Regions from separate parts of the Micrococcoides hystricis genome, predicted to be linked through region 3. Evidence: riboswitches for the same ligand, from Rfam matches in the RefSeq annotation. Region 3 holds a riboswitch; each other region holds the start of a gene.
The links. Region 3 has a riboswitch for S-adenosylmethionine ahead of ACFFFR_RS10390 (acyl-CoA dehydrogenase family protein). Riboswitches for the same ligand answer to the same signal wherever they lie in the genome.
Positions count from the first base shown of each region.

Region 1: another riboswitch for S-adenosylmethionine. It lies ahead of ACFFFR_RS06820 (O-acetylhomoserine aminocarboxypropyltransferase/cysteine synthase family protein); the one in region 3 lies ahead of ACFFFR_RS10390 (acyl-CoA dehydrogenase family protein).
Region 2: another riboswitch for S-adenosylmethionine. It lies ahead of ACFFFR_RS11110 (flavin reductase family protein); the one in region 3 lies ahead of ACFFFR_RS10390 (acyl-CoA dehydrogenase family protein).

Region 1 covers NZ_JBHLUB010000028.1:113,046-117,306, forward strand. Annotated here, with positions in the region: gene ACFFFR_RS06810 (HNH endonuclease signature motif containing protein) at 1-1,066, shown strand, start outside; gene ACFFFR_RS06815 (VOC family protein) at 1,172-1,816, opposite strand; SAM riboswitch class IV at 1,940-2,073, shown strand; gene ACFFFR_RS06820 (O-acetylhomoserine aminocarboxypropyltransferase/cysteine synthase family protein) at 2,203-3,519, shown strand; gene metX (homoserine O-acetyltransferase MetX) at 3,573-4,261, shown strand, end outside.
Region 2 covers NZ_JBHLUB010000032.1:174,160-178,420, forward strand. Annotated here, with positions in the region: gene ACFFFR_RS11100 (acyl-CoA dehydrogenase family protein) at 1-156, shown strand, start outside; gene ACFFFR_RS11105 (fumarylacetoacetate hydrolase family protein) at 184-1,029, shown strand; gene ACFFFR_RS11110 (flavin reductase family protein) at 1,150-1,689, opposite strand; SAM riboswitch class IV at 1,703-1,835, opposite strand; gene hisD (histidinol dehydrogenase) at 1,922-3,232, opposite strand; gene ACFFFR_RS11120 (mechanosensitive ion channel family protein) at 3,301-4,261, shown strand, end outside.
Region 3 covers NZ_JBHLUB010000032.1:18,388-22,648, reverse strand. Annotated here, with positions in the region: gene ACFFFR_RS10395 (acyl-CoA dehydrogenase family protein) at 1-781, opposite strand, end outside; gene ACFFFR_RS10390 (acyl-CoA dehydrogenase family protein) at 778-2,031, opposite strand; SAM riboswitch class IV at 2,176-2,291, opposite strand; gene ACFFFR_RS10385 (bifunctional 3-phenylpropionate/cinnamic acid dioxygenase ferredoxin subunit) at 2,518-2,868, shown strand; gene ACFFFR_RS10380 (GcvT family protein) at 2,877-4,261, shown strand, end outside.

The DNA.
Region 1 (4,261 bases), on a different contig from region 3:
CATCGGACCAGCGAGGGATGGGATGAGTAAGCTCGAGGCACTCATCAGCTCCGACGACGCTGACCAACTCGTGCAACGGCTACGGCATCGAGCAAAAACCGCCAGTCGGCAACAGGGCGAAACCCGGACGATCCGCCAACTCGAAGTCGATCTTCTCCTCGAAGCTGTCCAGAATACCGCTGAGCAGAACACCCCGAGCGCAGGCCATGACGAGCCCCCAACGCATAAGGACACAGCCGATTCAGTCATTCGCGTTGCTGAAGTGCAGTCTCCGCAGCCGTTACTGCCCGGCCTCGACACCGGCCCCCAAAGTCCCACCTTGAAGCCGCAAAACAGCAATGTTTGCAGCTGCCAGCAAGCCGGGGGACACGACCGTCCTCAATCCGGACGCAACGTGATGGTCTACCTAAACTACTCTTTCGAAGCGTGGATCCTCTCCGGCGGAACGATCGCCGACGGCCAGCTTGAATTCATGAAGAGCTACGATCCGCACCTATGGGAACAAGCCCAACGCAACCGCCAATACCACCTGAGAGCGCCTGCTTCTCGGAGCGGTTCGCACCCACCGGGCGTCAACGAATCCGGAGCCCGCGCAACCAACATCGGCACCGGCCAACAGCTCAGCCCCGAACTCAGCGCCGCCCTGTTACCGCAGGCAGCCATGATGCAGGCAATCATCACCCACCCGGCTACCGGTTACCCCATCGGCTTGGGCAAACGTGCCCGCCACCCGAATAGACGCGTCAAAGACTTATTGCTCTACCGTGACCGACATTGTCGGTTCCCCGGCTGCCACGTTCCCGGCACCGACTGCGAGGTCGACCACGTCCACGATTGGGTGCTGAGTAACACCTCAGAACTTTACGGCCTGGCATTGCTCTGCAAACAGCATCACGGCGGCAAAACGGCGCGTTGGTGGCAGGTCGAACCCAAACCAGAGTTAGGCGACGGGGTTCTAGAATTCACCTTCAACACCGGCAAGAAAATTCTCACCCATCCGCAGCAGCCACTAGACCCACGGGCGTGGGCAGACATCAGACAACAACTGGAGACCCCGCCCTTCTAAGGCCGCCGTACACACCACTTAAAGATGGAAGCCGCGAACCACCGTCCTTGGTCGTTCGCGGCTTCCGCGCAGCAACCGCCTATATCAGCGTTTCTGCAGGATCGTTTAGAGGGTGATCTCACCCAGCGGGGTATTGAAGGTCACGGACATCAGACCCGGGTGACCGGATGGGTTGACGTACTCCACCTCGAGGTCTTCAACCTTCTCATCGTCATGCAGGCCCAGCCACTCGCGGACGCGCGGACGGGAGCCGGCAATGACAATCTTGCGGATCTCGGCCTGTGGCTCGGAAGCGCGAGACGGGTGGAGTTCTTCCATCCCATCGTCCCACTGCAGCATGTACGGCACCTGCGGGTCGGCGATGAGGCCGCGGATACCGATCTGACGCCAAGTGAGTTCCTGACCATCGGGGAATTTTCGGTTACCCGGAACGGCATTGCGCTCCAAGCGTTCTTCAAAGGGGGCTAGATCGTCCACAGCGACGGCCCATCCCAGCCAGCCGCCACCCATTTCTGAGCGGGCGCGCACGGCCTGACCAAATGGAGCTTCCAGAGCTGCCGGGTGCTCAAGCACCTCGACGACTTCGAGGTACTGCGTCTTCGCCATCGGGAAAATGGCGTTACGGGTACCAAAGCGGGGGTGAATACCGCCCTTGACTCGGTCGATCCCCAGTGCTTCCGAAATTCGGGCAACCGTAGCATCGAGACCGTCAGGGCCACAAGCGTACGAAACGTGATCCAAGCGCATCATGTTCCTATGGTGTCACTCATCACACCGCGTTTCAGCTTAGGTAAGCCTAACATTACGTTTTTAGCGTCTCTCACCCGCGCCAACTTGCACAAGGGGAGTGCTCTATCTGAGAATGGAAACCAAGGTCATGAGTACCAGCGTCAAACCCCGGTTTGCTGGTCGGCAACCCTCACGCTCGCGGTGGGGTGCCCCGGGTGAAGACCTGGCAGATTCAATACACAGTGCTACACCGTTGTCAGAACCTGCAAGCGCGGGCCTTATAGATGGGGCCCTTTGGAATGCGCTATTGAGAACGCTAACCATACCGAGTTCAGGTGCGGGCCACCGGGATTTCTCCCACAGGTCCACACACTGGGGCGGTGCTTTCCGAAAGGGAGAAAATACACATGTCCGAACAGAAGTTTGAGACCCTCCAGATTCACGCTGGCATGGCCCCGGACCCAACCTACGGTGCCCGGACCCTGCCGATCTACCAGTCCAACGCTTTTGTCTTCCCTTCGGCCGATGTCGCCGCCAACCGCTTCGCGCTCTCCGAATTGGGGCAGATTTACACCCGCATCACCAACCCCACCAACGATGCGGTGGAGAACAAGATCGCCGCGCTTGAAGGCGGTGTTGGTGCGTTGCTGCTGGCTTCCGGCCAGTCCGCCACCACCCTGGCCATCCTGAACGTGGCCGGTGCCGGCGACCATATCGTTGCCGCCGCCTCCCTGTACGGTGGCACCCAAAACCTGTTCAAGCACACCCTGAAGAAGATCGGTATCGAAACCACCTTCATTCAGGACCCGGACAACTTGGATGAGTGGCGCTCAGCCATCCAGGACAACACCAAGGCTTTCTTCGGTGAATTCGTCGCCAACCCACGTTCGGATGTCTTGGACATCTCCGGGGTTGCCGGGGTAGCCCACGACTACGGTGTGCCGTTGATCGTGGACAACACGTTGACCACCCCCTACTTGGGCCGGCCCATCGAGCACGGTGCCGACATCGTCACCCACTCGGCCACCAAGTTCCTGGGCGGACACGCCACCGCAATGGGCGGTGTGATCGTCGACTCCGGTAACTTCGACTACGCCCAGTATCCGGAGCGTTTCCCCGGCTTCAATGAGCCCGATGAGTCCTACAACGGTCTGGTCTACGCCCGCGACCTCGGCGTTGGATCCGCCTTCGGAGCCAACCTGTCCTACATCTTGAAGGCACGGGTCCAGCTGCTGCGTGACTTGGGCCCGTCCATCTCCCCGCACAACGCTTTCGAAATCAACCTGGGTCTGGAAACGCTGTCCCTGCGGATGGAACGCCACGTGGAGAACGCCGCCAAGGTTGCGGCCTGGTTGGATGAGCGCGAAGACGCGAACAACATCGCCTTCGCCGGCCTGCCATCCTCGCCGTGGTACGAACGCGGTAAGCAACTGCTACCAAAGGGCGTCGGCTCCATCATTTCCTTCGAGCTCGATGGCGGCCGTGAAGCCGGTATCCGCTTCGTGGATGCGTTGAAGCTGCACTCCAATGTGGCCAATGTTGGGGATGTCCGTTCGCTGGTCATTCACCCGGCTTCCACCACGCACTCTCAGCTCACTGATCCCGAACAGCTCGCCGCCGGGGTCAACCCGTCGCTGGTGCGCCTGTCGGTCGGGCTAGAACACATTGATGACATCATTGCTGACTTGGAGCTGGGCTTCGCCGCTGCGGCGGACGGCGCCTAACCCCATCCACACGGCAGCTGAGAACGCCGAGGGAAGAAAGCTAAGGCCACCCCATGACTCTGTCGGTTGAAGATACCCGGATGATCTACCAAGACGGTCCGCAAAAGAAGGCCCGGATCGGTACCTTTGACTTCGAAACCGGTGCCCGTCTGAAGAACGTAGAAATTGCGTTCGAGACGTGGGGCACCTTGAACGAAGCCGGTACCAACGCCGTGCTGATTGTCCATGCCCTCACCGGGGACACCCACGTCACCGCGTCTCCTGAGAACCCGGCACCGGGTTGGTGGGAACAGCTCGTCGGCCCGGGCAAGCCCATCGACACTAACCACTGGTTTGTCGTCGCGCCGAACATCCTAGGCGGCTGCTACGGCTCCACCGGCCCGGCATCGCTGGATGAATACGGGCTGCCGTACGGCTCCCGATTCCCGTTCGTGACGATCCGGGATTCGGTGCGTGCGGAGGCCGCCATGGCGGATCTGCTGGGGATCAAATCGTTCAAGGCTGTCATTGGGGGCTCACTCGGGGGCGCTCGCGCTCTCGAGTGGGCGGCCACCTACCCGGATCGGGTCGAGGGCGCGGCCGTCATCGCCTCAAACGCCTACACCACCGCGGAACAGATCGCGTTCTCCCAGGCCCAAATCAACGCCATCCAGCTGGACCCGCTCTATAACGACGGGGACTACTATGCTGGGGCCGCTCCCACCGGTGGGCTGGGCATTGCCCGGCGCATCGCCCACATCAC
Region 2 (4,261 bases), 160 kb from region 3:
TTCTTCCGCGACAGCCACGCTGGTACCCAGCATCGCGGTAGCCGTCTCGCCGTGACGGCAGAATGCGGCCGCATGCTTGCCGGGGTTGTCCCGGAGGGCAGCACGTGGGGCTTCTACGAGCTAGAGATCCCAGGCCGTACGTCAACCAACCACTAGATTTCGACTCAGAAATGGAGTGCCTCCATGAAATTGGCGACACTACGTGTAGATAACAGTACCGTTGCAGCTCGCAAAGACGGTGACACCTACACCGTCATCGAGGGCTACGACAACCTGAACCAGTTGCTGGCAAACGCTGACTGGAAGACCATCGCCCAGCAGGCAGCCGACGCACAGATTGCCGAAGACGCAGCCGACCTAGCGCCAGTTGTACCGAGCCCGTCCAAGGTGCTGTGCGTAGGCCTGAACTATGCCGGCCACATCTTGGAGATGGGCCGCGAACTGCCGGAATACCCAACCGTGTTTCCGAAGTTCGCCGACACCCTCACCGGGCCGAAAGACCCGGTGGGTGCTGTCGAGGAAGATCCGGATCTGGACTGGGAAGCAGAGCTGGCAATCGTGATTGGCAAGACCGCTTACAAGGTCGCCGAAGAGGATGCCGAAGAGTACATCGCCGGCTACACCCTCGCCAATGACATCTCGATGCGCGGCTGGCAGGCTCGGACCATCGAATGGACCCAAGGCAAGATCTGGGCCAAGTCGACCCCGGTCGGCCCGTACATGGTGACCCCTGACGAGCTCGACTTCGACACCGCAATCCTGCGCACCACACTCAACGGCAACGTCATGCAGGAACACCAGATCAACGACCTGGTCTTCAAACCAGCCAAGTTGATCGAATACCTGTCCACCATGCTCCCGCTGCGCCCAGGTGACCTGATCCTGACCGGTACCCCCGGCGGTGTGGGCAAGGGACGCACCCCGGCCCTCTACATGAAGGCTGGGGACCACGTGGAAGTGTCACTGGACGGTCTGGGCAAGATCTCCACGGACATCGTCACCCCGGCGGAAGCCCCAGCGGTTCTCTAATCTTGGGCCGCGGCAGGCACCTGCCGACCACATAAACCAATAACACACAGCGCCAGCTACATCAGGTTATGCCTGAGGAAAGCTGGCGCTGTGCGGTTAAGAGATCAGCAGCTGCGTGCGCTAGCGGGCGAGGTTCTTGAACTGGGAGTTGTGGAACACGACCGGGGCGGTGCCCTCCTGCACCTCGAGGCTGTGGACTTCCAGGAGCACCACGGTGTGATCGCCCGCCGGGAACTGGCCGTAGACGGAGGTTTCAAACCACAGTGACGAATCGGCCAAGAAGAGCGGGCCGGACTGGCCCGGTACGCCCCCGTGGACGATGTCGATACCGGCGAAACGGTCGCCTTCCTTGGCTGCGAGTTGACGGCAGATATTGTGCTGACCGTCGGCGAGCACGGAGATGCCGATGCGTTCGGCCTCGCGCAACCGCGGCCAGGTGCGGGAGGTGTTTTGGACCGCAAGCGAGACTAGCACCGGTTCGAGGGAGACCCCCACCGTGAAGCTCGATGCGACCAAGGCTTCTTTGACACCGTTGATTTCCGCCGTGAGGGCCACAATCCCGGAGGGGTATTGGCCGAAGGCTTGGCGCACACTTGCCGGGTCCAGTTGGGTGTTGAGACGGGCGTTGGCGTTCGCGTTCTGGGTAAGGGCGGTGGTCATAGCAGACTCCTTGATGCAGTACTTGCCGTTCCCGATCCGTTACATGCCAAGGAACGACCGAATCCTCACCTGGGGCACCCCACTCGCTGCGGAGGGTTGCCGGTCACTCAGCCAGGGCTGCTGTTGTGTGTGTGACACTCATGATTCTGGTTTCCAGCTTAGGGGCACGGGGCCCGCAGCTGCAAAAGGTCCGTAACGGCCACGTAACTTAGCGCCACGGAGTTGAAACTTACTAGTTTTCGAAGCGCAGTTTGATGGCCTCGCCGTGGGCCGGGAGGCCTTCGTTGACGGCGAGGGCTTCGATGTTGTGCGCGATGGAGCCCAGCGCGGACTCGGAGTAGTGGATCAGCTGCTGGGAGCGCAAGAAGCTGGTTACGTTGAGCCCGGAGGAGAACTTCGCGGTCCCGGAGGTGGGCAGCACGTGGTTGGAGCCGGAGGAGTAGTCACCCAGTGGGACGGGGGAGTAGTCCCCGACGAAGATGGCCCCGGCGTTGCGGATGCGTTCGGCGACGGTGCGGGCATCGGCCGTCATGATCTGCAGGTGTTCGGCGGCGTACTCATCGACCAGTTCGATGGCGGTGTCGAGGTCCTCGACGACGAGGATGCCGGATTGTTCGCCGGTGAGCGCCTCGTTGATGCGTTTGCGGTGTTCTGCGTTACCGGCCTGGGCGGTGATGGCGGTGTTGACGGCCTCGGCGAACTCCATGGAGGTGGTCACGAGGACGGAGGCGGCCATGGGGTCATGTTCGGCTTGGGAGATCATGTCTGCGGCGACGAACTCCGGGTTGGCACTCGCGTCGGCCAGTACGGCGATCTCGGTGGGGCCGGCCTCGGCGTCGATGCCGATGACCCCGCGCAGGGCGCGCTTGGCTGCGGCGACGTAAATGTTGCCCGGCCCGGTCACCAGGTCTGCCTTGGCGCAGACAGTTTCTCCCTCGGCGTTCTTGGCGCCGTAGGCGAACATGGCGATGGCTTGGGCGCCGCCTGCCGCGTAGACCTCATCAACCCCGAGGAGGGCGGCAGCGGCCAGAATGGTGGGGTGCGGCCAGCCGTCATTGTCGGCCTGGGGCGGGGAGGCGATCGCCAAGGAGGGCACGCCTGCCGCTTGGGCGGGCACCACGTTCATCACCACCGAGGACGGGTAGACGGCCTTGCCGCCGGGGACGTACAGCCCGACGCGGTCGACGGGCACCCAGCGGTTCACGACTTCAGCGCCGACGGCCAGTTCCACGGTGGAATCGGCGGGCAGTTGGGCCGCGTGGACGATGCGGGCCCGGCGGATCGCCTCGGTCAGGGCCGAACGGATGGCCGGGTCAAGGTTTTTCAGGGCCGACGCGATGACTTCGGCGGGCACCCGCAGGGAGGCGGGCCGGACGCCGTCGAACTTCTCAGCAAGGTCAAGTAGTGCTGCTTCACCGTTGTCTTTGACCTGGTTCAAGATCGGTTGGACGATGTCGAGGGCCTCGGAGACGTCCATCAGGGCGCGGGGCACGACGGCTGCCGGGTCAAAATCTTGGGCACGCAGATCGGTGATTTTCAGCATGATTTCAGTTTAGCGAAGGTTATTCACAGCAAACGCCACTAGGCTGGAACGCGATGATGTTTCACCGCATGTTTGACACGTTCCTGTCTGTTCAACCGGAACCGACGCCCTCGGATCTGGGGGAGGTCACGGAGAAGGTGACCGAGGAGGTCGGACGCACCGTTTATACGGCCGGCCCGCTGTTTGGCACCCTGTTATCCGTGGGGATCTCCATCCTGGTGGCGATCGTGGTGACGGTGCTGTTGGCGCTGATCCTGCGGCAGGTGTTCCGGCGTTCACCGAAGACCCTGGCCGCCGCCAAGAAGATGCGCACCCCGCTGTTCTTGGCGGTGCTGTTCATGACCGGGAAAATCACCCTGAACCAGATCCCCATCGAGGGCTTCACCCTGATGTCACTGGTGCAGTGGATCCTGCTGTTTGCCGGGTTGGGCTGCATCGCGTGGCTGCTCATCAACGCGGTCAAGACCGCAGAGACGGCCATGTTGACCAAGTACGAGGGCGCCTCCGTCACGGACCGGCGCGCCCGTAAGATCCAGACCCAGACGGTCTTGATCCGGCGCATCCTGATCGTCGCGATTGTGGTGATCGTGCTCTCCATCGGGCTGCTGACCATCCCTGCGGTCCGCGCGGTGGGTGCCGGTCTGATCGCTTCGGCCGGTATCCTCTCGGTCATCGCCGGTCTGGCCGTGCAATCCTCCTTGGCCAACATCTTTGCCGGACTACAGATCGTGTTCACGGACGCCATCCGGGTGGGCGATGTGGTGCAGGTGGAAGAGTACTTCGGCACGGTGGAAGACATCACCTTGACCTACGTTGTGGTCAAGATCTGGGACGAGCGCCGCGTCATTTACCCCTCGACGTTCTTCACCACCAATCCGTTCGAGAACTTCACGCGTACCGGCTCCTCCGCCTCGGGCACGGTCGAGTTCGAGGTTGACTGGTCCGTGCCGGTGGACGCCATGCGGGCGCGGTTGAGCCAGCTGGTGGAATCCACCGACCTGTGGGACGGCCGGGACCGCTCCATCCAGG
Region 3 (4,261 bases):
CCCGCTCGGCGCCGGTGACCAGCCCGGCCAACGCCGCCAGGTGCACGGTCTGCGCCAGCGCCTGCAAGCTATTCGGCGCATCATGATCGCTCAGGCCCTCGCCCGGCCGGGAGACTTCCGCCGGGTCCACCACAACATTCTCGAACACCGTGGTGCCGGATGCGGAGAGCCGCTGGCCGAAACCGTCCCAGTCATCCACCTGCCGCACACCCGGCGCATCCGCCCGTACGGCCAGACCGCGTACCGAGCCGTCGACCTCGGCGGTCACCAGAATCCAGTCTGCGTACAGGCTGCCCGTCGAGTAGTATTTCCGGCCATTGAGCAGCCAGCTGCCATCGGGCTGCACCGTCACCGTCGTGGTGTGCTCGCCCAGCACCCCGTTGACCTCGGTCACCGCGTTCCCGACCACCTCCCCGGCCGCAATCCGGCGGAACCACCTGTCTCGGTACTCCTGATCCGGGTTGGCGAGCACCATCTCCACGTGCAACTGATGGGCCCGCAGCGCCTGCACCAGATTGGAATCGGCGGCACCCAGCTCCACCACGAACGGATAGAACTCACTCAGGCTCAGCCCGGCGCCGCCGTACTCGGTGGGTACCCGCAGGCTCGTGTAGCCGGCCGCCACCAACGTCTCAACCGCGTCGTGATCCAACGCCCGCGCCCGCTCGCGCTGAGCCGCCTTCTCGGCAATCCCGTCGAACACCGGTTGCAGCCGCTCCCACGCGGCGGAAACCGGTTCATCCACTCTTTGTTCCGCAAGGTGTTCGGCAAGCTGGCTCACTTGGTCTCCTCCGGCTTCACCGGGCGGACGAAGGAATCTGGCGACGGCGTCGTCCCGTTGATCAGGTACTCGCCCACCACCCGCAGCTTGTAGTGCGCCGGATTGTGCGAGGCCAGCACCCGGGCGTTGCGCCAATGCCGGTCAAAGCCCCGTTCCCGCTGCAGCACGGAGGCCCCACCCACCTCGAACAGCAGGTTGGTGGCCGCCAGCGCGTGCTCGGACACGGCCGCCGCGGCACTGTTCACATCCGTGACCGCCTCGGTGAACAGCTGCTGATACTCCGGGCTCGTGGTGTCGCTGAGCCGGCCGGCCCGGGCCAGGTAACCTTGCAGATCGGCAGCGCCCTGCCGGACCAACTGCTTCGCCGCATAGGCGTGGGAGGCAGCCCGCCCCACCACCTCCTGCACCTGCGGATCGTCCTTCGGATACTCCGCCGCCGCGTGCCCGTAGGTGCGCTTGCGTTGCCGGACGAACCACGCCGCATCCCGCACCGCGGCCTCGGCAATCCCAGCCTGGGCGGCCGCGTGAATGAACAGCACCGCCGGTGCCACCAGCAGGCCCGCAGGGGACTCGATGTCCAGCACCTTCTCCGGATCCAGCGCCACCCGTTCGTACACCGTGGTCCCGCTGGCGGTCAGTCGTTGGCCAATCCCATCCCAGTCATCCACCCGGTTCACCCCGGCGCCCTCGGCGGGGACCACATACATCAGTGGCATGCCGGATTCCTTGGTGCCGACGACGATGAAGATCTCGTCCGCGAACAGCGCCCCTGTGGAGTAGGTCTTGGTGCCCGAATACACCTCGCCGTCCTCGGTCTGCTCCACTTCACCGGGCCCGCCGAGGGCCACCATGCCGTTGGAGATCACCTTCCCGGCACCCACCTGACGCAGCCACCAGTCGCTGATGGGCTGCGGGCTGAAGCGGTGGATCTCGGTGAACGCGAAGTGCGCGTGCAGGATCTGCGGCAGGTTGGAATCGGCCACCGCCAGCTCGATCAGCAACTCGTACAGATCCGCCACCGCGATGTCCGCTCCGCCGTAGGCCACCGGGGCCTGTAGGGCCGTGAAGCCGGAGTCCACCAGCAGTTGCACCTGTTCGTAGGGCAGTTCGCGGTTCAGCTCGCGCTCCAATGCGCCGTGGGCGATGGCGTCAAAGACCGGGCGGAAGCGTTCACGCAGCTCGTTCAGTGATGGTCGTTGGGATTGCTGCGCAGATGTCGCCGACGTGGCAGTGTCCAAGGTTGCGGTCATGGAAAAGTCCTTCGAGGAGTCGTCAAAAAGTGTTCTAGTGTTGCCGGCCGGCGGCGCGCAGGCGCACTCGGGCAGGGCGATGAGGGATGGCAAGCTCACAGGAGCTGAAAAATGAGGGGTTGGGGAAGTGTCACCCTTTCCACGGGGCAGTACTTGTCCACGGCGAACAAACCGCAGACCGAATCCTCATCTGGGGCACCCCACTACGTGCAGAGGGTTGCCGTCCAACCAGCCAGAGCTTCGCGTTGGAACTCATGATTCTGCCCCCACCCTAAGACCTCGGACCGTCGCACCGAGAACCGGCCCCGTCACAAACGTTCATCTGGGCGCTGCTCGCCCCATCCAGAGCCGCAGAATCAAGCCGCAAAACTCGCGCCAAGAAAATCATTGACAGCAAACTGTGACACAGAACACAATTGGGTATAGCGCAATGAGTTGCACTAATCACAACTTCTTATCTCCTCCTCATTCTGTTAGGAGCGTGCCATGCACAAGGTTTGCCCGCTGAAGGATCTCGCCCGCGGCGAGGCCGTCCGAATCCCGACCAGCCCACCGATCGCCGTCTTTCACACCGACGACGGCGAGCTCTACTCCATCGATGACACCTGCACCCACCAGGACGCCTCGCTGTCCGAGGGCTGGCTGGAGGACTGCACCGTCGAATGTCCGCTGCACGCCACCGTCTTCGACCTGCGCACCGGGGACGTCCACTCCCCACCGGCCAAACTTCCGGTGCGCACCCACCACGTGGAAGTGATCGACGGGGACATCTACGTCCACGAATCAGCCCAAGAACCCAACCTGCCACCGGGCGTCACGCTCGCCGGCCAAGCCTAAGGAACCCCATGCATACACCACGCGTGGTCATCATTGGCGCCGGAATCGTCGGCGCCAACCTAGCCGAAGAGCTCTGCGCCCGCGGCTGGACCAACATCACCGTTCTCGACCAAGGCCCCATCCCACTGACCGGCGGCTCCACCTCGCACGCACCCGGGCTGGTCTTCCAAGCCAACCCGTCCCGCACCATGACGCGGCTGGCCAGCTACACCGCAGAAAAGCTCGCCTCGCTGACGCGCAACGGCGTCAGCGCCTTCAACCCGGTCGGCGGCCTGGAAATCGCCACCACACCCGAACGCCTGGCGGAGCTGCACCGCCGGGCCAACTTCGCCGCACTGGCCGGGGTCGACGCCCAGGTCATCGACGCGGACCAAGCCCGCACCCTCAACCCGTTGCTGGCCGGCGACGGGGACGGCCCGGAGCTGCTCGGCGCCCTACACGTGCCCTCCGACGGCCTGGCCTCCGCCCTGCTCGCGGTGGAGCTGCTCATCGAACGCGCCACCGATGCCGGCGCCACCTTCCTACCCCACACTCGCGTCACCGCCATCGAGGAGCGCGGCGGCCGGGTCAGCGCGGTCCGCGCCGGCGAGCACCGCATCCCGGCGGACATCGTGGTCTGCTGCGGCGGCTTCTGGGGCCCGGAACTCGGAGAAATGATCGGCATGCCCATCCCGCTGGTGCCGATGGCCCACCAATACGCCACCACCACCGCTGTCCCCCAGCTGACCGAGCTCGCCAGCGCCCTGCCGGCCAACCTCATCGGCAGCGGCAATAACGCCACCCTGCCGCTGATTCGCCACCAAGACGCGGATCTGTACTACCGCCAGCACGGGGACGCCATCGGGATCGGCTCCTACGCCCACCGGCCCATGCCGACCGCCCTGACGGAACTGCCCGACGGCGAGGTCACCGCAGAGAACATGCCCTCCATGCTCGCCTTCACCCCGGCGGACTTCGCCCCACAATGGGCCCAGAGCCAAAAACTGCTGCCCGCCCTGCGTACCGCGGAGCTAGCCACCGGGTTCAACGGTATCTTCTCCTTCACCCCCGACGGCGGCTCACTGGTCGGTGAAGCCCCGCAGCTAAAGGGCTGCTACCTCGCCGAGGCCGTCTGGGTCACCCACTCCGCCGGCGTGGCCAAATCGCTGGCCGAACTCCTCGTCGACGGGTACAGCCACGTGGATCTGCGGGAGCTGGACATCAACCGCTTCGAACAGGTCCAACTCACCGAGGACTACGTGGCGGAAACCGCCGCGCAATCCTTCATCGAGGTCTACGACATCAAGCACCCCTTGGAGCCGCGCACCTCCCCGCGGAACCTGCGCACCTCACCCTTCTTCGACCGCCAGCAGCAGCTCGGAGCCTACTTCTTGGAGGCCCACGGCTGGGAGCG